3 regions of the Bacillus sp. EA-CB0995 genome follow, and region 3 is predicted to be linked to each of the others. Evidence: a T-box and tRNA genes for the amino acid it is inferred to sense, from the RefSeq annotation. Region 3 holds a T-box; the other regions hold tRNA genes.

The links. A T-box is a leader RNA that pairs with one kind of tRNA and senses whether it is charged. The one in region 3 lies ahead of tyrS (tyrosine--tRNA ligase), so its partner is inferred to be a tRNA-Tyr.
Region 1: it has a tRNA-Tyr gene. The T-box ahead of tyrS (tyrosine--tRNA ligase) is inferred to sense a tRNA for this amino acid. The anticodon was not compared.
Region 2: it has a tRNA-Tyr gene. The T-box ahead of tyrS (tyrosine--tRNA ligase) is inferred to sense a tRNA for this amino acid. The anticodon was not compared.

The regions. Positions count from the first base shown of each region.
Region 1 covers NZ_CP169269.1:94,702-102,588, forward strand. Annotated here, with positions in the region: gene glmM (phosphoglucosamine mutase) at 1-783, opposite strand, end outside; gene ACEWFJ_RS00515 (CdaR family protein) at 786-2,120, opposite strand; gene cdaA (diadenylate cyclase CdaA) at 2,113-2,937, opposite strand; partial or broken gene rocF (arginase) at 3,143-4,035, opposite strand; gene ACEWFJ_RS00530 (glycerate kinase) at 4,194-5,345, opposite strand; tRNA gene ACEWFJ_RS00535 (tRNA-Ala) at 5,641-5,713, opposite strand; tRNA gene ACEWFJ_RS00540 (tRNA-Gly) at 5,718-5,792, opposite strand; tRNA gene ACEWFJ_RS00545 (tRNA-Lys) at 5,800-5,872, opposite strand; tRNA gene ACEWFJ_RS00550 (tRNA-Gln) at 5,878-5,952, opposite strand; tRNA gene ACEWFJ_RS00555 (tRNA-Tyr) at 6,022-6,104, opposite strand; tRNA gene ACEWFJ_RS00560 (tRNA-Val) at 6,121-6,196, opposite strand; tRNA gene ACEWFJ_RS00565 (tRNA-Glu) at 6,202-6,276, opposite strand; tRNA gene ACEWFJ_RS00570 (tRNA-Thr) at 6,300-6,372, opposite strand; tRNA gene ACEWFJ_RS00575 (tRNA-Asn) at 6,376-6,450, opposite strand; rRNA gene rrf (5S ribosomal RNA) at 6,460-6,575, opposite strand; rRNA gene ACEWFJ_RS00585 (23S ribosomal RNA) at 6,626-7,887, opposite strand, start outside.
Region 2 covers NZ_CP169269.1:4,222,076-4,229,962, reverse strand. Annotated here, with positions in the region: rRNA gene ACEWFJ_RS21755 (23S ribosomal RNA) at 1-1,373, shown strand, start outside; rRNA gene rrf (5S ribosomal RNA) at 1,480-1,595, shown strand; tRNA gene ACEWFJ_RS21745 (tRNA-Asn) at 1,605-1,679, shown strand; tRNA gene ACEWFJ_RS21740 (tRNA-Ser) at 1,683-1,774, shown strand; tRNA gene ACEWFJ_RS21735 (tRNA-Glu) at 1,784-1,858, shown strand; tRNA gene ACEWFJ_RS21730 (tRNA-Val) at 1,863-1,938, shown strand; tRNA gene ACEWFJ_RS21725 (tRNA-Met) at 1,959-2,035, shown strand; tRNA gene ACEWFJ_RS21720 (tRNA-Asp) at 2,038-2,113, shown strand; tRNA gene ACEWFJ_RS21715 (tRNA-Phe) at 2,122-2,197, shown strand; tRNA gene ACEWFJ_RS21710 (tRNA-Thr) at 2,211-2,286, shown strand; tRNA gene ACEWFJ_RS21705 (tRNA-Tyr) at 2,295-2,377, shown strand; tRNA gene ACEWFJ_RS21700 (tRNA-Trp) at 2,392-2,465, shown strand; tRNA gene ACEWFJ_RS21695 (tRNA-His) at 2,476-2,551, shown strand; tRNA gene ACEWFJ_RS21690 (tRNA-Gln) at 2,665-2,739, shown strand; tRNA gene ACEWFJ_RS21685 (tRNA-Gly) at 2,745-2,819, shown strand; tRNA gene ACEWFJ_RS21680 (tRNA-Cys) at 2,830-2,903, shown strand; tRNA gene ACEWFJ_RS21675 (tRNA-Leu) at 2,910-2,991, shown strand; gene ACEWFJ_RS21670 (hypothetical protein) at 3,114-3,305, shown strand; gene ACEWFJ_RS21665 (hypothetical protein) at 3,754-3,984, shown strand; gene ACEWFJ_RS21660 (transglycosylase domain-containing protein) at 5,104-5,874, shown strand; partial or broken gene ACEWFJ_RS21655 (DsbA family protein) at 6,317-6,971, shown strand; tRNA gene ACEWFJ_RS21650 (tRNA-Gly) at 7,085-7,158, shown strand; gene ACEWFJ_RS21645 (hypothetical protein) at 7,535-7,744, shown strand; gene queG (tRNA epoxyqueuosine(34) reductase QueG) at 7,784-7,887, shown strand, end outside.
Region 3 covers NZ_CP169269.1:1,054,410-1,062,296, reverse strand. Annotated here, with positions in the region: gene megL (methionine gamma-lyase) at 1-374, opposite strand, end outside; gene rpsD (30S ribosomal protein S4) at 725-1,327, shown strand; gene ACEWFJ_RS05580 (transporter) at 1,381-1,533, opposite strand; gene ACEWFJ_RS05575 (mechanosensitive ion channel family protein) at 1,669-2,235, opposite strand; gene tyrS (tyrosine--tRNA ligase) at 2,297-3,553, opposite strand; T-box leader at 3,619-3,845, opposite strand; gene ACEWFJ_RS05565 (LysE family translocator) at 3,914-4,546, opposite strand; gene acsA (acetate--CoA ligase) at 4,718-6,436, opposite strand; gene ACEWFJ_RS05555 (GNAT family N-acetyltransferase) at 6,624-7,256, shown strand; gene ACEWFJ_RS05550 (acetoin utilization AcuB family protein) at 7,273-7,887, shown strand, end outside.

The DNA.
Region 1 (7,887 bases), 960 kb from region 3:
AATTTGATCGCCATCTACAATATTTCCTTTTTCGTCAACAGCAATTAAACGGTCACCATCTCCGTCAAATGCTAGACCGATATCAGCACCTTTTTCTTTCACAAACTCTGCTAATACTTCTGGGTGCGTAGAACCTACGCCCTCGTTAATATTCATACCATTTGGCGCTGTTCCCATTGTGGAAATATCCGCTTCTAAATCAGCAAATAAATACGGTGCTAAAGAAGACGTCGCACCGTGCGCACAATCTAATGCGATATGTAAGCCCGCAAAATCTTCATCTACAGTTTGTTTAATGTATTGTAAGTATTTTTGTCCGCCCTCAAAGTAGTCATTTACTTGACCTAATGCTGTACCCACAGGACGTGGAAGCTCATCTATTTCTTTATCTAATAATGCTTCGATTTCTTCCTCTTGCTCGTCTGTTAATTTAAATCCGTCTGGACCAAAGAACTTAATTCCATTATCTTGTACAGGATTATGAGATGCAGAAATCATCACACCAGCTTGCGCGTCTAACGCTTTTGTTAAGTATGCAACTCCAGGGGTAGAAATAACACCAAGGCGCATTACTTCTGCTCCAATTGATAATAATCCAGCTACTAAAGCACCTTCTAACATATGTCCAGACACACGTGTATCACGGCCGATAATAACTTTTGGACGCTCTGTATTCTTTGTTAATACGTAGCCACCAAATCGCCCAATTTTAAATGCTAATTCTGGCGTTAATTCTTTATTCGCAATACCGCGTACGCCGTCAGTACCAAAATATTTTCCCATTACTATTCGCTCCTTCTTTCTTGCTCATTTCCTTGATCCGGCTTCTGCACCGGCTGCACCGGCTCACCTTGTACTTCTTTTCCCGTTTCTTCTTTCTTTGCAAGTTCTACCTTCGCATTTTTTTGTTTTAATTCTAATGTGACATTATCGGGACCAGTAATTTGAATTGGAACATCATGTGTTCCTACATCCATATTTCCTAAATTAATTGATGCTTTAATCTGTGCTGCATTTACTTTTTCTACAGCACTTGCATCCCCAAAAATATCAACACTGATTTTCCCATTTGCCGGGTCTAATAATTTCATTGTTAATAAATCCGATAATCCATTTACCTGCAAAGGAATACCGTCTATTGTTTTGCTCTGTTGCTTTTGTACTTCAACTGTTACCTTTACTTGACTAGGTTCTGCTTTTGTAACACCTTTAGGTAAAGAAACAGAGGCATCGAAGGTTGTAGACTCTGTAATTTTACTTAAGTCTACTTCGACGCCATCAAGAGATGTAATCTTATCAAGTACTTCTTTTGAACCATAAATCGTTACTTCACTGGGTTCAACTTTTATATTCGTTACAGATATCCCTTCTTGTAAGCTCCCTTTTTTCGTTACACCTAAGGGAACTGTTTTTGCAGGTGATGAAGATGAAGATGAAACTGGTACGGTGACATTGACAGTAGAAGAACCTGTTTTCAAATCCAAACGATTCCCATCTTTATCATACAATACAACTTTCGCTTCTTTTGTGATCGTTTTATTAACATCCTTCAAATCGACATACGCTCGCACAAGTGCAATTCGCGAAAGCTCTTCCTCTGTACCGGCTACTTCAACAGTACTTGGCTTTACAATAGGTTTGTCTACAATCGTTCCTGCCTGTAGTTGGTTCTCATTTAAATACTTCACTTCTACAGGAAAAGATTTTACTTCTTTCTTTTGAATTGTAACTTTTATTTTCGCTGGCTGAACCTTCAAATGTAAATTGCTCGGAACTCCACTATATTTTAAAGGGATCTCATATGTCCCCGGTGTATACCCTCGCAAATTGACAAATACCTCATACTGTCTTTTTACTTTAGCTGCAGCTACAACATTATTTTGTCCTTCAAGAGTGACTGTTACATTTTCTGGAATGCCACTTACAATATACTTATCTTCGTCATAGTAAGCAGATACCGGAACTCCAGATATTGTTTCTGTTGTATCTCCTACCGGAAAAGGCGATGGATTAAAATCACCTGATACATTTTTATCTAGGTTTGTTGACATGTAAAGCATAATTGCCAACAATAATGAAATTCCCCTTAAAAACCAATGGTTATCCATTAACTTATCCATGACGTTTTCTCCTCCAATTCCATAAAGATGAAGAAGATTCTTTTATATTTCCACTTAGCTCTTTCATAAGCATTTCCTTTAATTGTTCACTTTTCAAATCACGATGTAATTCACCATTTTTTGTTAAGGAAATTTGCCCAGTTTCTTCTGATACAACAATTGTCAAACTGTCTGTTACTTCACTTACTCCCATTGCTGCCCGGTGACGCGTTCCTAATTCTTTAGAAATAAACGGGCTTTCTGATAATGGTAAGTAACAACCAGCTGCTTTAATAATATTTCCTTGCATAATGACCGCCCCATCATGAAGGGGTGTATTCGGTATAAAGATATTAATTAATAGCTCTGATGAAATATTTGCATTTAGTGGGATTCCTGTTTCAATGTAATCTCCCATACCAGTCTCTCTAGCCGTTGTAATAAGCGCACCAATCCGACGTTTTCCCATATATTCTGTTGCCTTTACAACAGCATTGACGACAGACTCCTGTTCATCATCCTCTTTATTACTTCCACGTGAAAATAAACTTCCTCGTCCAAGCTGCTCAAGGGCACGTCTTAACTCTGGTTGAAAAATGATAATAATCGCTAAAAATCCCCAAGTTAATGCTTGATCCATAAGCCATTGCAAAGTATGCAATTCAAAAACATAACTTAAAATGCGAACAATAATAATTACCGTAATCCCTTTCAAAAGTTGTACAGCTTTTGTACCACGGATTACAAGAATTAATTTATATATAACAAACCATACAAGGCCAATATCTACTATAGTGCTGAGATATTTCAAAAAAACATTCATATCTCCAAAAGGCATTCTGACCCTTCCTCCATCTATATGTAATTTACAACAATTAGTTAATTATAACATACATTATATGAACTACAATTTCAAACCTCCTTCCTAAACCTGACAATACATTCGTTAGATATCAGACTTTAAAAAGGGAGGCATTAACATTCTTTGTTGCTATACCTCTATTTTAAAATAAAAAAAGCAGCTTTTCAGCTGCTTTTTAAAATTATTTCAACTTTTCACCAAATAAAGATCCCATTAATGCAACGGCCGCAATTGCAGTTTTATTTTTCTCATCTAAAATTGGATTTACTTCCACAAACTCGGCAGATGTAATAATACCTGATTCAGCAAGCATTTCCATTGCCAAGTGGCTTTCACGATATGATAATCCACCCATAACTGGAGTCCCCACGCCAGGTGCATCATGTGGATCAAGACCGTCTAAATCTAAAGATAAATGTACGCCATCTGTATGTGATAAGTATGCAATCGTTTCTTCCATAACTGCCGTCATTCCCATACGATCAATTTCATGCATAGTGAAAACTTTTATGCCCTCTTTTTGAATAAATTCTTTCTCTCCATCATCTAAAGAACGAGCACCAATGATAACCACATTTTCTTTTTTCACTTTCGGATACTCACCGTATAAATTAACAAGTGATGGATGACCATGTCCTAAGCTTGCAGCTAATGACATGCCATGAATATTACCAGATGGAGAAGTTTCTTCTGTATTTAAATCTCCATGCGCATCATACCAAATAACGCCAAGATTTTTATAATGCTTTGCAATTCCAGCAAGTGTTCCAATTGCAATGCTATGATCGCCGCCCAATACAAGCGGGAAACTTTTTTCTCAATAATAGTATCAACTTTACTTGCCAGTTCGTTACATACTTTTACAACTTGCTCAAGATTTTTTAACTTTTCATTTTCATTTATTTGAAATTCTCTTTCAATACATATATCCCCTAAGTCTTCCACGTTATATCCTATATTTTGAATTCTTTCAACAACTCCAGCATAACGAATTGCACTCGCTCCCATATCAACACCGCGGCGCGTTTGTCCTAAATCCATTGGTACTCCCACAATTGAAACTTCTTTCTTCATAGATGATCTCCCCCTTTTATGCTTTCACTAAATATTTTAAATCTTTTCTATTGTCTGACTCAACTCGACATTTTTTTGTATTTATATACACTTAATACAATATAAAGAAGTGATAAAGTTAGATTTTTCCGTTAAAATATGCATAAAAAAAACATCTCTTACGAATAGAGATGTTTTTGTAATCCAAGTTTCCATACAGCTGCAATATTTCGTGCTGTTATATAAATATTTTCTTTTCCCATTTCATACGCTTCTTCTAATGTCATTACTCCTGAAACAATGCTAAATACAGCATCAACACCTTCTTCATAAATAGGAGTATGATTCGAATGAACAGCTCCAGCAATTGCAATAACAGGAAGATTACGCTCTTTAGCACGTTTTGCCACTCCTATTGGTGCTTTCCCATACACTGTCTGTTCATCAATTCGTCCTTCTCCCGTAATCACTAAATCTGCACCTTGCAAATGAGCATTAAAATTCGTGTAATCAAGTACAATATCAATACCTTTTCTAAGGGTACCATGTAAAAAGGCAACGATAGCCGCTCCAAGTCCGCCCGCAGCACCTGTTCCTGGGATAAATTCAATATCATTATGAAGAGTTTGTTTGATTAATTGGGCATAATGCTTCAAATTACAGTCTAACCTCTCTACCATCTCGTCTGTGGCACCTTTTTGTTTTCCAAATACAAACGATGCCCCTGTTCCTCCTGTTAACGGATTCGCAACGTCACAAGCTGCTTCAATTTTAACCTTCTTTAAACGAGAATCTAACTGTGACATATCAAAAGAAGTAATAGAATCTAAATTCCCACCATTCGGCTCTATAACGCGATTATCGCTATCAAAAAAACGCACACCTAAAGCGGATAACATTCCTGTTCCTCCATCATTTGTAGCACTTCCCCCAAGCCCTAAAACAATATGATGAACTCCTTGTTCTAGCGCGTGTAAAATGAGTTCTCCTGTTCCTTTTGTTGTCGTTAGGAGTGGATTCCTTTTATCAAGTGGAACATGGTGTAAACCAGAGGCAGCTGCCATTTCAATAAAAGCGGTCCGTTTATCTGAAGAGAGACCGTAAAATCCTTCTACTAAATTTCCTAATGGACCTGTAACAGGGATATTCACGATTCTTCCCTTTGTTGCATCAACAAGAGCTTGTACTGTTCCTTCCCCACCATCTGCAATAGGAATTTTTATATACTCTGCTTCTGGATATATAGAGCGAAATCCTTTCTCTACTGCTTCACATACTTCTAATGCAGTTAAACTTTCTTTATAAGAATCAGACGCAATGATAATCTTCACATGAAACAACTCCCTTTTACTGTATGAAAAACCATTAAACATATTACAAAATATATCTCGTTCTAATTTATCAAAAAATCAACAAGAAAACTCCATCTTCAAAATAAATAAGATAGCGGAATAAAGTAAAACTTCCATCAGTAAATCTCCATTCCCCACTGACGGAAAGCTCTATCATATCTTGTTTAACTTCTTAGAATCTTGAAATGAGAGTCTTACCGTACGCGAGTCGCGGGGGATAAACAAAAAAAGCTTGAAATCCAATATTGGACTTCAAGCTTTTCTTTTATTTGTATGGAGCCTAGCGGGATCGAACCGCTGACCTCCTGCGTGCAAGGCAGGCGCTCTCCCAGCTGAGCTAAGGCCCCAAGTTGGAGCGGAAGACGGGATTCGAACCCGCGACCCCAACCTTGGCAAGGTTGTATTCTACCACTGAACTACTTCCGCAAAATGATGAGCCATGAAGGACTCGAACCTTCGACCCTCTGATTAAAAGTCAGATGCTCTACCAACTGAGCTAATGGCTCGTAAATGGCTGGGCTAGCTGGATTCGAACCAGCGCATGACGGAGTCAAAGTCCGTTGCCTTACCGCTTGGCTATAGCCCATTAATATTTACTAGTATGCTTGTCTCACCAAAAAAATAAACCTTTGTAAGGTTATTTTTTAAAAATAAATGGTGGAGGGGGCAGATTCGAACTGCCGAACCCGAAGGAGCGGATTTACAGTCCGCCGCGTTTAGCCACTTCGCTACCCCTCCGACATTGAAAATTATATGGTGGAGGATGACGGGATCGAACCGCCGACCCCCTGCTTGTAAGGCAGGTGCTCTCCCAGCTGAGCTAATCCTCCAAAAGTGGTGACCCGTACGGGATTCGAACCCGTGTTACCGCCGTGAAAGGGCGGTGTCTTAACCACTTGACCAACGGGCCAAAAAGTTTTAATACTTCGCACAAGCTTCCAACCGGGCTTGAACCGGTGACCTCTTCCTTACCATGGAAGTGCTCTACCAGCTGAGCTATGGAAGCATATGGCTCCGCAGGTAGGACTCGAACCTACGACCGATCGGTTAACAGCCGATAGCTCTACCACTGAGCTACTGCGGAATAATGCAAGCCTGGCAACGTCCTACTCTCACAGGGACAAAGTCCCAACTACCATCGGCGCTAGAGAGCTTAACTTCCGTGTTCGGTATGGGAACGGGTGTGACCTCTCTGCCATCATTACCAGACTTATGAAGGTATATTCCTTCAAAACTAGATAACATTTGCTTCATATTATATGGTTAAGTCCTCGATCTATTAGTATTCGTCAGCTCCACATGTCACCATGCTTCCACCTCGAACCTATCAACCTGATCATCTTTCAGGGATCTTACTAGCTTAACGCTATGGGAAATCTCATCTTGAGGGGGCTTCATGCTTAGATGCTTTCAGCACTTATCCCTTCCGCACATAGCTACCCAGCTATGCCCTTGGCAGAACAACTGGTACACCAGCGGTGCGTCCATCCCGGTCCTCTCGTACTAAGGACAGCTCCTCTCAAATTTCCTACGCCCACGACGGATAGGGACCGAACTGTCTCACGACGTTCTGAACCCAGCTCGCGTACCGCTTTAATGGGCGAACAGCCCAACCCTTGGGACCGACTACAGCCCCAGGATGCGATGAGCCGACATCGAGGTGCCAAACCTCCCCGTCGATGTGGACTCTTGGGGGAGATAAGCCTGTTATCCCCGGGGTAGCTTTTATCCGTTGAGCGATGGCCCTTCCATGCGGAACCACCGGATCACTAAGCCCGACTTTCGTCCCTGCTCGACTTGTAGGTCTCGCAGTCAAGCTCCCTTATGCCTTTGCACTCTACGAATGATTTCCAACCATTCTGAGGGAACCTTTGGGCGCCTCCGTTACTTTTTAGGAGGCGACCGCCCCAGTCAAACTGCCCACCTGACACTGTCTCCCGGGTCGATAAGACCCGTAGGTTAGAATTTCAATACAGCCAGGGCGGTATCCCACCAGCGCCTCCACCGAAGCTAGCGCTCCGGCTTCAAAGGCTCCCGCCTATCCTGTACAAGCTGTACCAAAATTCAATATCAGGCTACAGTAAAGCTCCACGGGGTCTTTCCGTCCTGTCGCGGGTAACCTGCATCTTCACAGGTACTATAATTTCACCGAGTCTCTGGTTGAGACAGTGCCCAAATCGTTACACCTTTCGTGCGGGTCGGAACTTACCCGACAAGGAATTTCGCTACCTTAGGACCGTTATAGTTACGGCCGCCGTTTACTGGGGCTTCAGTTCAGAGCTTCGCTTGCGCTAACCCCTCTCCTTAACCTTCCAGCACCGGGCAGGTGTCAGCCCCTATACTTCGCCTTACGGCTTCGCAGAGACCTGTGTTTTTGCTAAACAGTCGCTTGGGCCTATTCACTGCGGCTTTCCGTTAAGAAAGCACCCCTTCTCCCGAAGTTACGGGGTCATTTTGCCGAGTTCCTTAACCAGAGTTCTCTCGCACACCTTAGGATTCTCTCCTCGCCTACCTGTGTCGG
Region 2 (7,887 bases), 1.3 Mb from region 3:
GCTTACCGCGAAGGCTGAGCTGTGATGGGGAAGCTCCTTATGGAGCGAAGTCTTTGATTCCCCGCTGCCAAGAAAAGCTTCTAGCGAGATAAAAGGTGCCTGTACCGCAAACCGACACAGGTAGGCGAGGAGAGAATCCTAAGGTGTGCGAGAGAACTCTGGTTAAGGAACTCGGCAAAATGACCCCGTAACTTCGGGAGAAGGGGTGCTTTCTTAACGGAAAGCCGCAGTGAATAGGCCCAAGCGACTGTTTAGCAAAAACACAGGTCTCTGCGAAGCCGTAAGGCGAAGTATAGGGGCTGACACCTGCCCGGTGCTGGAAGGTTAAGGAGAGGGGTTAGCGCAAGCGAAGCTCTGAACTGAAGCCCCAGTAAACGGCGGCCGTAACTATAACGGTCCTAAGGTAGCGAAATTCCTTGTCGGGTAAGTTCCGACCCGCACGAAAGGTGTAACGATTTGGGCACTGTCTCAACCAGAGACTCGGTGAAATTATAGTACCTGTGAAGATGCAGGTTACCCGCGACAGGACGGAAAGACCCCGTGGAGCTTTACTGTAGCCTGATATTGAATTTTGGTACAGCTTGTACAGGATAGGCGGGAGCCTTTGAAGCCGGAGCGCTAGCTTCGGTGGAGGCGCTGGTGGGATACCGCCCTGGCTGTATTGAAATTCTAACCTACGGGTCTTATCGACCCGGGAGACAGTGTCAGGTGGGCAGTTTGACTGGGGCGGTCGCCTCCTAAAAAGTAACGGAGGCGCCCAAAGGTTCCCTCAGAATGGTTGGAAATCATTCGTAGAGTGCAAAGGCATAAGGGAGCTTGACTGCGAGACCTACAAGTCGAGCAGGGACGAAAGTCGGGCTTAGTGATCCGGTGGTTCCGCATGGAAGGGCCATCGCTCAACGGATAAAAGCTACCCCGGGGATAACAGGCTTATCTCCCCCAAGAGTCCACATCGACGGGGAGGTTTGGCACCTCGATGTCGGCTCATCGCATCCTGGGGCTGTAGTCGGTCCCAAGGGTTGGGCTGTTCGCCCATTAAAGCGGTACGCGAGCTGGGTTCAGAACGTCGTGAGACAGTTCGGTCCCTATCCGTCGTGGGCGTAGGAAATTTGAGAGGAGCTGTCCTTAGTACGAGAGGACCGGGATGGACGCACCGCTGGTGTACCAGTTGTTCTGCCAAGGGCATAGCTGGGTAGCTATGTGCGGAAGGGATAAGTGCTGAAAGCATCTAAGCATGAAGCCCCCTCAAGATGAGATTTCCCATAGCGTTAAGCTAGTAAGATCCCTGAAAGATGATCAGGTTGATAGGTTCGAGGTGGAAGCATGGTGACATGTGGAGCTGACGAATACTAATAGATCGAGGACTTAACCATACAATATGTATACTACATTGATGTTATCTAGTTTTGAGAGAATATAAAAACTTGTTGACTTTATTTTTGAATAAAGTATAATGATGATTGTCTCAATTAAATACAGTCTGGTAATGATGGCAGAGAGGTCACACCCGTTCCCATACCGAACACGGAAGTTAAGCTCTCTAGCGCCGATGGTAGTTGGGACTTTGTCCCTGTGAGAGTAGGACGTTGCCAGGCTTACAGTATTCCGCAGTAGCTCAGTGGTAGAGCTATCGGCTGTTAACCGATCGGTCGTAGGTTCGAGTCCTACCTGCGGAGCCAATTGGAGAGCTGTCCGAGATGGCCGAAGGAGCACGATTGGAAATCGTGTATACGTCATAAGCGTATCAAGGGTTCGAATCCCTTGCTCTCCGCCATAATATTTTGGCCCGTTGGTCAAGTGGTTAAGACACCGCCCTTTCACGGCGGTAACACGGGTTCGAATCCCGTACGGGTCACCACTTTGGAGGATTAGCTCAGCTGGGAGAGCACCTGCCTTACAAGCAGGGGGTCGGCGGTTCGATCCCGTCATCCTCCACCATATAAATTTATAAATATCGTCGCGGGGTGGAGCAGTCTGGTAGCTCGTCGGGCTCATAACCCGAAGGTCGCAGGTTCAAATCCTGTCCCCGCAACCAATGGTCCCGTGGTGTAGTGGTTAACATGCCTGCCTGTCACGCAGGAGATCGCCGGTTCGACCCCGGTCGGGACCGCCATTTATGAAGGCTCGGTAGCTCAGTCGGTAGAGCAGAGGACTGAAAATCCTCGTGTCGGCGGTTCGATTCCGTCCCGAGCCACCATTTTAGATATAATGCCGGCTTAGCTCAATTGGTAGAGCAACTGACTTGTAATCAGTAGGTTGGGGGTTCAAGTCCTCTAGCCGGCACCATGTAAGTCGGAGGGGTAGCGAAGTGGCTAAACGCGGCGGACTGTAAATCCGCTCCTTCGGGTTCGGCAGTTCGAATCTGCCCCCTCCACCATTTACATTTTATATAGGGGCATAGTTTAACGGTAGAACAGAGGTCTCCAAAACCTCCGGCGTGGGTTCGATTCCTACTGCCCCTGCCAACACAGCATGGCGGCTGTGGCGAAGTGGTTAACGCATCGGATTGTGGCTCCGACACTCGTGGGTTCGATTCCCATCAGTCGCCCCATTTTTAATATTACTTTACAAATTAAATTAGTTATGATAATATACTAAATGTCGAGTTTGGATATTTAAAGTAATAAAAATGATAATAAGTCATATAATGTATTAATAATTCGATGGGCTATAGCCAAGCGGTAAGGCAACGGACTTTGACTCCGTCATGCGCTGGTTCGAATCCAGCTAGCCCAGCCATTTTTGCGGAAGTAGTTCAGTGGTAGAATACAACCTTGCCAAGGTTGGGGTCGCGGGTTCGAATCCCGTCTTCCGCTCCAAATTTAATATGGCGGCATAGCCAAGTGGTAAGGCAGAGGTCTGCAAAACCTTTACCACCGGTTCGAATCCGGTTGCCGCCTCCATATTATGCCGATGTGGCGGAATTGGCAGACGCGCACGACTCAAAATCGTGTTCCGTAAGGAGTGTCGGTTCGACCCCGACCATCGGTACTGTAAATAGCTTTAAATCAAGGCTTCTCATATGTGAGGGCTTTTTTATTTTGTCTTTTTTTACACGACAGAAATAAGTCAAAATCGTGTGCATCGAATCAGACGCATAGGAGGTTTTTATAATGAGACGTCGTGGAGAACTGACAGATACTGAGTTGAACTTAATCACACAAAGAATAAATGATGAAGAAGCATTTTCTTTCTTTATTAAAGATTGCCACTTAAGAAATCTAAGACCAGCAACTATACAGTATTACCAAAGCGAGCTTTCAGTCGCAAAGAATACATTAAATAAAGAGCTGGTGGATCTCTAACAAAAAGACATTAAGAATTCTTAAGTTAGCAATAGAAACCTCTCTATTACTGAAATTATCATATTTTGTTTTTATAACATGGAAATGGCATATATCCTTCTTTCAATATCAAACTTGATTTATTTGTGAAGTTTTCATAAACACTGCACAAAGCCCTGAAATAGCCTATTATCGAATTTTAACGCTACCCTCTATGAATTTTTTACTTTACCGTTGATGGTAACTAATAGTTGTTAAACTAAACTGCCCAGTTAGTTCAAGAAGAGATAATAAAATTCTCATTTTATAATATGGTCAAAGGCGAAACCCTTAACCATGCGTTCAAGGCTATGCCTTGTTCAACAATGTAATCAAATTAGAATTCAAGAAGTAAGATTACGAATAATTAATTAAGGAGAGCTAATGCTCTCTTTTTTTGTGGTAAAATGTTCATAGGTGGGGGTGCGGTATGAAGACTAGAACAAAACTAATTATACTTATGTCTATAGCTGTCTCAGTTTTATATGTTGGATCGTTAATCGGATTGAGAGAGCCATCTATAATTGACGAACAAAGCTATACAATAGACGAATGGAACCATGAGGTCGAAGTTAAAGCAGACCAATTAAGACATACAAAAAGCAGTTGGGAAAGAGCAGAACTTAAAGATGAACTAATTCATCTTGGATGGCAGTGGTAAGTAACAGGCGGTCAATGAGGCTGTCTTTTTTATTTGTATGTATTTCTTTTTATAAAAAAAATTATAGAACAAACAGTCGAAAGTAGAAAAAAATTCAAATTGAATATTTCATTAATATTTTGAGGAATCCCACCAATTAAAGTTCTAATTAATAACATTACTATACTACCTAATAGAGAATACATAACTAAAGCTAATTTAAAAGGTAGGGATTTAGGTACTATATAATATCTATATAATAATTCACCTATTATACATCCTATTAAAACCATAGGTGCCCCATAAATTATCATCATTATAGTAAGACCTAAAACATTTTTCCAATCTAATAAATTTGGAGACATAATCAGTCCCAACAGATTTGCTGAAATAATCAAGCTAATAAAAGAATACAGATAAGATACTATAAATTTTCTAATGATCTACCTCTCCAATCGTACGATTAAATTTTCACAATTAATTTTATTGAAAATATGATGCTTTTGCAATTTTTTCTGAGTAAAATTGTGGATTTAGGTTCTGTTTTTATGAATACTCATCAAAAACAATAGTTATTTTTATTTACTTATAGAAAAAACTCGGAACACAGAGGCTTGATGGAGAGAGGAAAACTTACATATAAGTTCGTGGCAGAGTTTGATTTGGAAGAAGACGCAAGAGAGTATGAAGTCCACTTAATTCAGAAATATAAGAAGCAGGGGTTATGTAGGTTTAATAAAAAAACGCTTTAAATTCCTGACGAACAGAGGTATAATTAACAGGAATCTGATGCAACGATTTTTTCACAAATGCGATAAACCTTGATGTATAGTTATTTATAAGGATTGATGGTTTGAGTGGGATTCAAAATCGTGTTCCGTAAGGAGTGTCGGTTCGACCCCGACCATCGGTACTGTTTAGACGAGGATAACTCGTTTTTTTTGTGTTTCTAGACGTATAATAGGCGTAGATAATTTGATTATATCAAGCGTTTTCTACCGTAGTAGAAAACGTTTTTTTCTTTCATTTAAATTACAACTTTGTAAGGAAGTTGTAAGAGAAATCGATTGGATATTTTTAAAAAGCAAGGTATTCTTAAATTAAGAACAATGAATGTTAGAAGAAATGGGGGTGTCTGTTGTGAAAGAACGAACAGTACATCGTACTGCTTTTGATCATCATATTACTTTAACTTCGATAACAAAAATTTTTTATAGAGCTCTTATATTATTATTATTATTACTAGGCTGTGCATTATTATTTGCTGGAAATAAAATGATTGAAAACAAAGATATAAGTAAATTGAAAGTACCTGTTCATTTTGAGGTGCCAGAACAATTAGGTAATGCATTTATTGCAACTGAAGATAAGCGCTTCTATCATCATAATGGATTAGACTATATTGCAATTGTCAGAGCGACAGTAGAAAATATAAAAGCTGGTCATGTTGTACAAGGTGGTAGTACAATAACTCAGCAACTTGCAAAAAATGTTTTTTTAACAAATGAACGAACATTTTCTCGTAAATGGGATGAAGTTTTCTATACAAAAAAAATAGAACGAACATTTACGAAAGATGAGATTTTAAAATTGTACTTAAGCAATATTTATTATGGAGAAGGAGCATGGGGAGTTGAGGAAGCAGCCAAACTTTATTTCGGTAAAGAGGTAGATCAATTAACATTGAGTGAAAGTGCTATGCTTGCAGCTGTTGTGAAAGCTCCAACTTATTATTCACCAATACAACATTATGATAAAGCTGTGGAAAGACGTAATATTGTGTTAAAGCTTATGGAGCAAGAAGGGTATATTACTCATGCAGAATATGTACAAGCTACAAATGAAAAGCTTGTCATTCGTCAGGATATTCCTAAAAATCAACCAGTACAGCATGTAAAGGCGGTTAGTTAAGAGTAAGTTCAAAATGAACTTACTCTTTTTTATCCCGCACTAACGGGCAGTAAGACTCCCACCTCAAGATTCTGAGAAAACAAAGAAGATAGGTGGGAGATAGCTGCCCGTAAGAGCCCGATTGGTTCAACTAACCATCAGTGGGGGATAAAGAAAACCCCCACTGATGGAAGTTTCACTTTATCCCGCTATTCGTGGGCAGTAAGACCCCCACCTCAAGATTGAGAGAGAAGCGAAGAAGATAGGTGGGGGATGAAGAAACCCCCACTGATGGAAGTTTCACTTTACGTGAATGAATTTAAGAAAAGTGAGACACAATATTGTCACATTTGTTTAATTTTGCTTATTTTATGAGCAACTTCAATGGACTGTTTATATGAGAATTGATATCATGAGTAATGTATATAAGCATCATACAAAGAATAAAAAACATTAAAGAGGAATGTGTATGAAATCAAAAAATATTATAATTCTCGGTGTTATTTTTACTGTTGCGGTACTGATTGTAATTGGGACGATTGCATATAGCATTGTGAGTAATAAGACGGAAAAAGGAAAAGATACATTTTCATATGGCACACAACAATCGTTAGGAGAGAAAGATGCTCCGATTCATATTGTTGAGTTTGGAGATTTTAAATGTCCAGCTTGTCGTACATGGGATGCAACGGTATTACCACGTTTAAAAGAAGAGTATATTAACAAAGGGAAAGTTCAGCTGCATTTTATTAATTTTCCATTTATTGGGAAAGATTCTGATTTAGGAGCAGCTGCTGGAAGCAATTTACAAGCAAGATCCAAAAGCTTTTTGGACATTTTATGATGAAATATATCACAATCAACAGAATGAACAAGAAGAGTGGATTACAGAGGATCTATTAGTAAATATAGTAAAACAAAAGCTTCCTAGTATTGATGTAGCGGAATTTAAAAAAGATTTAAATAGTAAGGAAATAAAAGATAAAGTACAGAAGGATCTTGACCTTGCTGAGAAATTAAAAGTACAAGGTGCACCATCCATATACGTAAATGGTAAGCTTGTTAATCCGGACTACGATAGTATTAAAGCTGCAATTGATAAAGAGTCGAAAAAGTGATGAGTGATTCATCACTTTTTCGACTTTTTTCGATAAAATTCTTGCAACACCTTATATTCCATGCTATACTTCTTAACATAAGTTAACAAAAAATTAATATTTTCTTTATATTTGCGGGTGTAGTTTAGTGGTAAAACAAGAGCCTTCCAAGCTCTGGTCGAGAGTTCGATTCTCTTCACCCGCTCCAGATATCATTCCAAATTTCTATAATAATTGTGATCAACGCAGTGTTTCGTTTCTCAGATAAACGAGGTATTGCGTTTTTTTATGTTTGGAATGCATGAATATGCGTGAAAATAGTAATGTGGAATTTCCTATGATATATGTTGTTATAATAAAGTGAAATGTTTATCAGTGAAATATATTAAGAAATAGTGAATCGTTTGTAAATATAAATGAAACATAATTAATGAGGACATTAAAGTGTGAACAGCAACCTCTATATGGATTGTATCCCGCTATTCGTGGGCGGTAAGACCCCCACCTCAAGGTTGAGAGAGCAGCGAGGAAGATAGGTGGTGGATAACTGCCAGTAAAAGCCCGATTGGGCGGGCTTTCCATCAGTGGGGGCTCAAAAAACCCCACTGATGGAAGTTTCACTTTATAAAAAGAAAGGTGGTAAAACTGTTACTGAAAAGAGGCGGAACCTCAATAAGCAGAATATGTTGTATGAATTTAATCAATCAACATATATATACCGATGGCTAGGCAAAAAATTAGGCCTATGGGGAACGACACAAACGATTGGGTTTGTAGAAGCTGGAAAACTCTAAATGGGTATGTTTGTACACATTTTCAGTAGCAGAGTAAGTGTGAACTTCGAACAATTAAAGCAAGATGTGATAGCTTATAGTAAAACAATTGGAATTGATAAAATAGGCTTTACAAGCGCTTCGCCATTTGAAGAGTTAAAGCA
Region 3 (7,887 bases):
GCAAATTTCTCCTCTAACACTTCTAAAAATCCATACGTACAACCGTATAATCCGTTAGAACAAACAATATGATCTCCCGCTTTTAAAAAGGCTAAAAGCGTCCCTGAAATAGCTGCCATTCCGGAGCCAAATGCAAGCGCAGCTGCCCCTTCTTCTAAAGCTGCCATTCTTTCTTCAAATAACTCAACTGTTGGATTGCCAAGTCTAGAATAAATGTAAGCTGAATCATATCCAGCAAAACTCGCTTCCCCTTGCTGAGCTGTTTCAAATGTATACGTAGATGTTTGAAATAACGGAGGTGTTAAACTCCCTTTATACTGCGCAGCATCATACCCGTGATGGACTAGCGTCGTTTCGATATGTTTCTTTTTCATACAAACATCCCCCTTATACTCCATACTATGTAAGCGTTTTCTATCTGTTGCTATCCTTTCCATGAGCATTCATAAAATTCCTTCTTGCATTTTTCCAAAATTTATATGTATAAAATAAAAATTGATATTCTTGACTCCCTCCTAATAAACAGATATAATAGCCTTTGTGTAAAATAAAAAGGCAGCCTTGTAATGTGAGTTTATTGTTTGTATTTTGTTCCTCACGAAGAGGTGTATCGTGTAACTCCCTGCTGCTGGAGCGAGGGTACATGAAAATGAAATACGCATAAATGTCAATTACGTCTGTTTTTATTTTACAAAAATAAAAACATCTAAAGGAGGAGTCATTCATGGCTCGTTATACAGGTCCATCTTGGAAACTTTCTCGTCGTCTTGGAATCTCTCTAAGCGGCACAGGTAAAGAATTAGAAAAACGCCCTTACGCACCAGGTCCACACGGTCCTAACCAACGTAAGAAACTTTCAGAATACGGTTTACAATTACAAGAAAAACAAAAACTTCGTCACATGTACGGCATGACTGAGCGTCAATTCCGTCGCACATTTGACCAAGCTGGTAAAATGATGGGTAAACACGGTGAAAACTTCATGATCCTTCTTGAAGCTCGCCTTGATAACCTAGTTTACCGCATGGGCTTAACTCGCACTCGTCGCGCTGCTCGTCAATTAGTAAACCACGGCCACATCATGGTAGATGGCGCTCGCGTTGATATCCCATCTTACCGCGTTAAACCAGGCCAAACAATTAGCGTTCGCGAAAAATCTCAGAACCTAGCTGTAGTTAAAGAAGCTATCGAAGTTAACAACTTCGTACCTGAGTACTTAACTTTCGATGCTGACAAATTAGAAGCTACTTTCACTCGCTTACCAGAGCGCGCTGAATTAGCTGCTGAAATCAACGAAGCGTTAATCGTAGAGTTCTACTCTCGTTAATGATGAAAAGCCAATCCTTTTGGATTGGCTTTTTTCGTTTTATAAAAAAATTATTATTTAAGCTTTATATTCATGGTTTCATTACGTTCTGGTTTCTCTACATAAACATGTTGTTCACTTTGATTCTTTTGTAAGTGAGTTTTTTCATTTTCTGCTAACTGTCCTGCGTTCAGTAACGAAAAGATAATTAATGCTTCTAGTGACATATAGTTAAGCTCCTTTTTTCTATCACTTATGATACTTACATCATACAAGCTTGTTATGAACTTGAAGTGAACATACGGAAAATTTTTGAACAAAAAAAGACTCCGGTATCACATACCGAAGTCTTATATATTCTCTTACGCTATTTCTTTACGCTTTTCTCCTAAAGAGTAGTTCACAACTTTTGTAATTGAGCTGTTTGGAATGAAGTAAATCTCCCCTTCTTCTGCAACTAGCTGCGTCGTACGAAGCCCTACTTCTTCGACAATACCATCGATATCATTAATTTTCACTTTATCGCCAACTGAAAATTGATCTTCAAAAATAATAAAGAATCCTGTTACAATGTCTTTTACTAAGTTTTGTGCACCAAAACCAATTGCTAAACCGGCAACACTTACCCCAGCAAGAAGTGCTTTAATATCGATTCCTACTGTGTCTAAAACCGTCACAACTACCATGAAATACACAACATAATGAACAATATTTTGACAAAGCTTCGTTAATGTCGCCTCACGTCTTTCATTCGTGCGAACAGGCGCTTTGCTGCTCATCTTAAAAATTTGTTCAATTCCTACACAAGTTACGCGAATAACCACTTTTGCAACAATAAAAATAATAATAATTCTTAGGATAGTTCCCCCAAAGCTCATTAATTTTTCTGGGTTTAAAATATAATCTTCGAAAAATTTCTGAATATCCAAAATATTAACTCCTCTCCTTTAAAATGCAAAAAGCGTAAGGATTCTTACGCTTTTTCGCATATTAGTAACGAATTAAGAAATATTTTTTCTTACCGCGGCGAATGATTGTAAATTTGCCTTCAATGCGGTCTTTTTCTGTTACCGTGTAGTCTAACTCTTGTGTACGTTCACCATTCACATAAACCGCGCCATTTGTAATGTCTTCACGCGCTTGACGTTTTGATGGTGAAATTTTACTTTCTACAAGTACATCCACTAGTAATGCATCTTCTGTGTTACGCTCCACAGATGGTACATCCTTAAAGCCTTGTTCGATTTCTGCTGCTGTTAATTCTGCAACAGAACCGCTAAATAATGCTGCTGAAATTTTGATTGCTTGCTCTAATGCTGCTTCGCCGTGAACAAGTTTTGTCATTTCAGAAGCTAATGCTTTTTGTGATTCACGTTTTTCTGGTGCTTCTGCTACTTGTTTTTCTAATTCAAGAATCTCTTCATGAGATAAGAATGTGAAGTATTTTAAGTATTTAATAACATCGCGATCATCTGTATTAATCCAGAATTGATAGAACTCGTATGGCGTTGTTTTTTCTGGGTCTAACCAAACTGCGCCGCCTTCTGTTTTACCAAACTTCGTACCGTCAGATTTCGTTACAAGCGGTACTGTTAATCCAAACGCCTTCGCATCTTCTTCTGATTTACGGATTAATTCAAGACCAGCTGTAATGTTCCCCCATTGGTCACTACCACCAATTTGTAATTTACAGCCGTATGTTTGGTATAAGTTTAAGAAATCGTATGATTGTAAAATCATGTAGCTAAACTCTGTAAATGAGATACCTGTTTCTAAACGAGATGCAACTGTATCTTTCGCTAACATGTAGTTTAGGCCGAAGTTTTTACCGATATCGCGTAAGAATGTGATTAAATCTAAAGAACCAATCCAATCGTAGTTGTTTGCGATAATCGCTGGATTACCTGCTTTTTCAAAATCTAAGAAACTAGAAAGCTGCTCTTTAATGCGCTCACTGAAAAAGGCAACTGTTTCTTTCTCATTTAATGTACGCTCTGCTTTTTTACCACTTGGATCACCAATTAAACCTGTACCTCCGCCAACAAGTGCGATTGGTTGGTGTCCCGCTTGTTGGAAGCGACGCAGTATTAAAATTGGAAGCATATGACCAATATGTAAACTGTCAGCTGTCGGATCAAAGCCACAGTATAATTTCACACTTTCTTTCTCTAGCAACTCTTGTAAACCTTCTGCATCCGTTTGTTGATTAATCAAACCACGGAACTCAAGATCTTGTAAAATGTTCATCAAATTCACTCCTTTAGAAATAGTTTTTGCGCGGATTTTAAAAACATAAAAAAATCGCCCCTTCAATAAGGGACGATTTTACTCATCGCGTTACCACCCTAGTTGCAGGCAAAAAACCTGCCACTTCATTCACATAACGGCTTATCACCGTCTTTCCCCTTTCGGATGAAATCCAATCGAAGAAAGATGCTCCAGAGGTGTAATTCACGATCATTTATGTGCTGATTTCCACCGACCATCAGCTCTCTAAAACAGGGAAATGATCACTACTGTTCCCTTTCCACGCTCGATTATTTATATATTTTCTTTTATACCATCAATTGTATATGCATGTCAAATGAGCTTTACTTATGAAAATGACTACGGTCTTTTTTCCAGCGCTAATTTAATACCAAATGCCACAAGTACAAAACCGCTTATACCTTGAATAGCCCGCTCTGTAGACGGCTTTTTCATCCATGTCCGAATTGCATTGATTAAATAAATATAGAGTATAAACCATAGAAAGGTTAAAACTGTATATGTCATTCCCATAATAAAAAGTTGAAAAAACATATTTCCATCATGCTGTATAAATTGTGGTAAAAATGTTAAAAAGAAAATAGCTACTTTTGGATTTAACAAATTAGTAAGAAAACCTTGCCGGAAGCAAGGAGCACCCTGATACTTATTTTTAACTGTAATATCCTCCGTTTGTTTTCCTTTCTTTCGTATAGACCATAATGATACGCATCCTAAATAAATAAGATAAATAGCACCAATATACTTAAAAATAGAAAATAAAAATGCCGATTTAACAAGAATTGCAGAAATCCCAAGTACAGCTGCTAACGTATGAATACTTAAACCGCATAGAATACCAAAAACAGTTTTCATTCCGCCTTGTTTTCCCTGCAATATTGTATTCTGAGTTACTAATCCCGTATCAGGTCCTGGCAAAATAATAAGAAAAATTGACATAGCCACAAAAAGATAATATTGCGTCACTAACATCCCTCCACAGGTTAAACTTTTTCTTTATCCCATTGTATTAACATTCTTGCATCCTCTGTTGCATTTTACATATTACAATAAGTTATATGTAACGCTGAACAATTTGAACACAATTTCACTATACTCTAAACAAGAAAGGCCTGAACCAAGTGTAGTTCAGACCTTTCTTACTTAATCTTCCATCGTAGACAAGTCTCCTGTTGGCAAGTTTAACTCCCAAGCCTTTAATACACGGCGCATAATTTTACCGCTTCTCGTTTTCGGTAATTTATCACGGAATTCAATTTGACGAGGAGCCGCATGAGCAGCTAATCCTTTTTTCACAAATTGACGAATATCTTCTTTTAATTCATCGGACGCTTCATATCCTGCGCGCAGTGCGATAAACGCTTTAATAATTTCTCCGCGTACTGGATCCGGAATACCAATTACACCAGCTTCAGCTACAGCAGCGTGCTCGATTAATTTACTTTCTACTTCAAATGGACCAACGCGCTCACCTGACGTCATAATAACATCATCAATACGCCCTTGGAACCAAAAGTAGCCATCTTCATCCATATACGCAGAGTCACCTGATACATACCAGTCTCCTGGCATAAAATAAGACTCATATTTTTGCGGGTTATTCCAAACAGCACGCATCATCGATGGCCAACCTTTCGCAATCGCTAAGTTCCCCATCGTATATGGCGGCACTTCATTTCCTTCATTATCAACAATTGCTGCCTTCACGCCTGGAATTGGTTTTCCCATTGACCCTGGACGAATTTCCATACAAGGATAGTTACAAATAACTTGTCCTCCTGTTTCTGTCATCCACCATGTATCATGAATGCGAAGACCAAATACGTTCATTCCCCAACGAATTACTTCTGGATTTAACGGCTCACCAACACTTAACACATGGCGTAGCTGTGATAAATCATACTTTTTAAGCGTATCGTTACCAGCACCCATTAGCATGCGGAATGCTGTCGGAGCACTATACCAAACCGTTACACCATAATCTTGCAACGCTTCATACCATGCCTCTGGACTAAAGCGTCCTCCTACAATAACGTTTGACGCCCCGACTAACCACGGTGCAAATATACCGTAGGCAGTTCCTGTTACCCAGCCTGGATCAGCTGTGCACCAGTATACATCGTCTTCTTTTAAATCTAACACCCATTTTGCTGTTTGATGATGCTGCACCATTGCATTTTGAACGTGCAACACGCCTTTTGGTTTCCCTGTAGAACCAGATGTATAATGTAAAATAAGTCCATCTTCTCTTCCAAGCCATTCAATATTCAATTTATTAGAAGCTTTTTCAAAAAGTGGATTAAACGCTGTAATTTTACCGCCTTCTTCTACATTTTCACCAACGACAAATACCGTTTTTAATGCTGGTAAATCATTAAGGGGTATGCGCTCTAACAATTCTGGCGTTGTCACAAGCACTTTTGCTTCACTATCCACTAAGCGGTCGCAAACAGCCGCTTCCATGAAAGCTTCAAATAATGGTCCGACGATTGCTCCTAGCTTTACAGCACCAAGTAAAGTAAAATACAATTCCGGTGAACGAGGCATAAAAATAAAGACGCGATCGCCTTTTTCGACATCCCCAAAATTCTTTAAGACATTTCCTGCTTTATTCGAAAACTCCATCATTTCTTTAAATGTATATTTCTCTTTTCTCTCACCATCTTGATAATACAATGCTACTTTATTTTTTCGGTGGGATTTAGCATGTCGATCAATTGCTTCGTAGGCCATATTTACTCGCCCAGTTTCATGCCAAGAAAAGTTTTGATTTACTTCTTCCCAATTAAAATTTTGATATGCTTCATCATAATTTAACAAATTATTTTCACCTTTAATTACTGGAAGCGTTTCTACTTTCATTCTTTACATCCCCCTTCTATGTACTCCATGTATTTTTATTATAAATATATTTTTTATAATTTTCAGTATTTTTTACAAATTTCGCACAAATTTTTACTGACAAATTTCGATTCACATCGCATACTGAGTACAGTAGTATGAAAATAGATAGTAGATTCACAAAGCCCTGAAGGTGGTGAGCCTAAAATTGATTCATAGTAAAGTATACAACGCAAGGAACTTGAAAACGCCGAAAGGAACTTTAGTTATTGAAGGTCCTGTCAAAACACATAATTTAGAAATGTATGAGTTTCATCCTGATTTAGTTGCCTTTCGACCTGCCGATCAGCAATATAAAGCAATTGTCGAAATTTCTAAGTTACCGGAAGCCCGCATCATTATTGCTCGTCATGAACAAACGATTGTTGGCTATGTAACATATTTATATCCCGATCCGCTTGAGAGATGGTCTGAAGGGAAAATGGACAATTTAATCGAACTTGGTGCCATTGAGGTTTCATCAGATTTTCGCGGATGTGCTGTCGGAAAGAATTTATTAGAAGTTTCCATGATGGATGATTATATGGAAGATTATATTATTTTAACAACTGAATATTATTGGCACTGGGATTTAAAACAAACCGGCTTAAATGTTTGGGAATATCGAAAAGTAATGGAAAAAATGATGAATGCTGGTGGACTTGAATGGATGGCAACGGATGATCCCGAAATTTGTTCTCATCCAGCAAACTGCTTAATGGTTCGCATCGGAAAACGCGTTGATACACAATCCATTCAAAAGTTTGACCGCTTACGCTTCCAAAATCGTTTCATGTACTAAAAGGGAGGATTACATCATGATTGTTGAAGAAATTATGAATCAAAATGTAACAGCGCTGCGCCCAAACGACACGATTGAAACAGCTTTACGAACATTAGCAGCAAAAAGCATCCGTCACATTCCAGTTGTAAATGAAAAATATGAAGTCGTTGGGATTATCTCCGACCGTGACGTTCGAGATGCAAGTCCATCTATTCTTGATGAACACGTTTCAAAGGATGCTCTTAACGAGCCCGTTGAACGTATTATGAAACATCCCGTTATGACATGTCATCCTCTTGACTTCGTTGAAGAAATCGCCACGTTATTTTTCGAAAATAAAATTGGCTGTCTTCCTGTTACAAAAAGCGGTAAGCTTGTCGGTATTATTTCAGAATCAACTGTACTGCATACACTCGTCAAATTAACAGGTGCTCATCAACCAAGTTCACAAATTGAAATTCAAATAAAAAATGAACCTGGTATTCTCGGAAGAGTTGTTGCTGTTTTTAGTGAACTGAAAATTAACATTGTAAGTGTTCTCGTCTATCCAGCAAAAGAAGAGAGCGACAAAGTTCTTGTTTTCCGCATTCAAACAATGAATCCTCTTAAAGCAATTGAAGAGCTAGAACAAAAAGGCTACCGTGTGTTA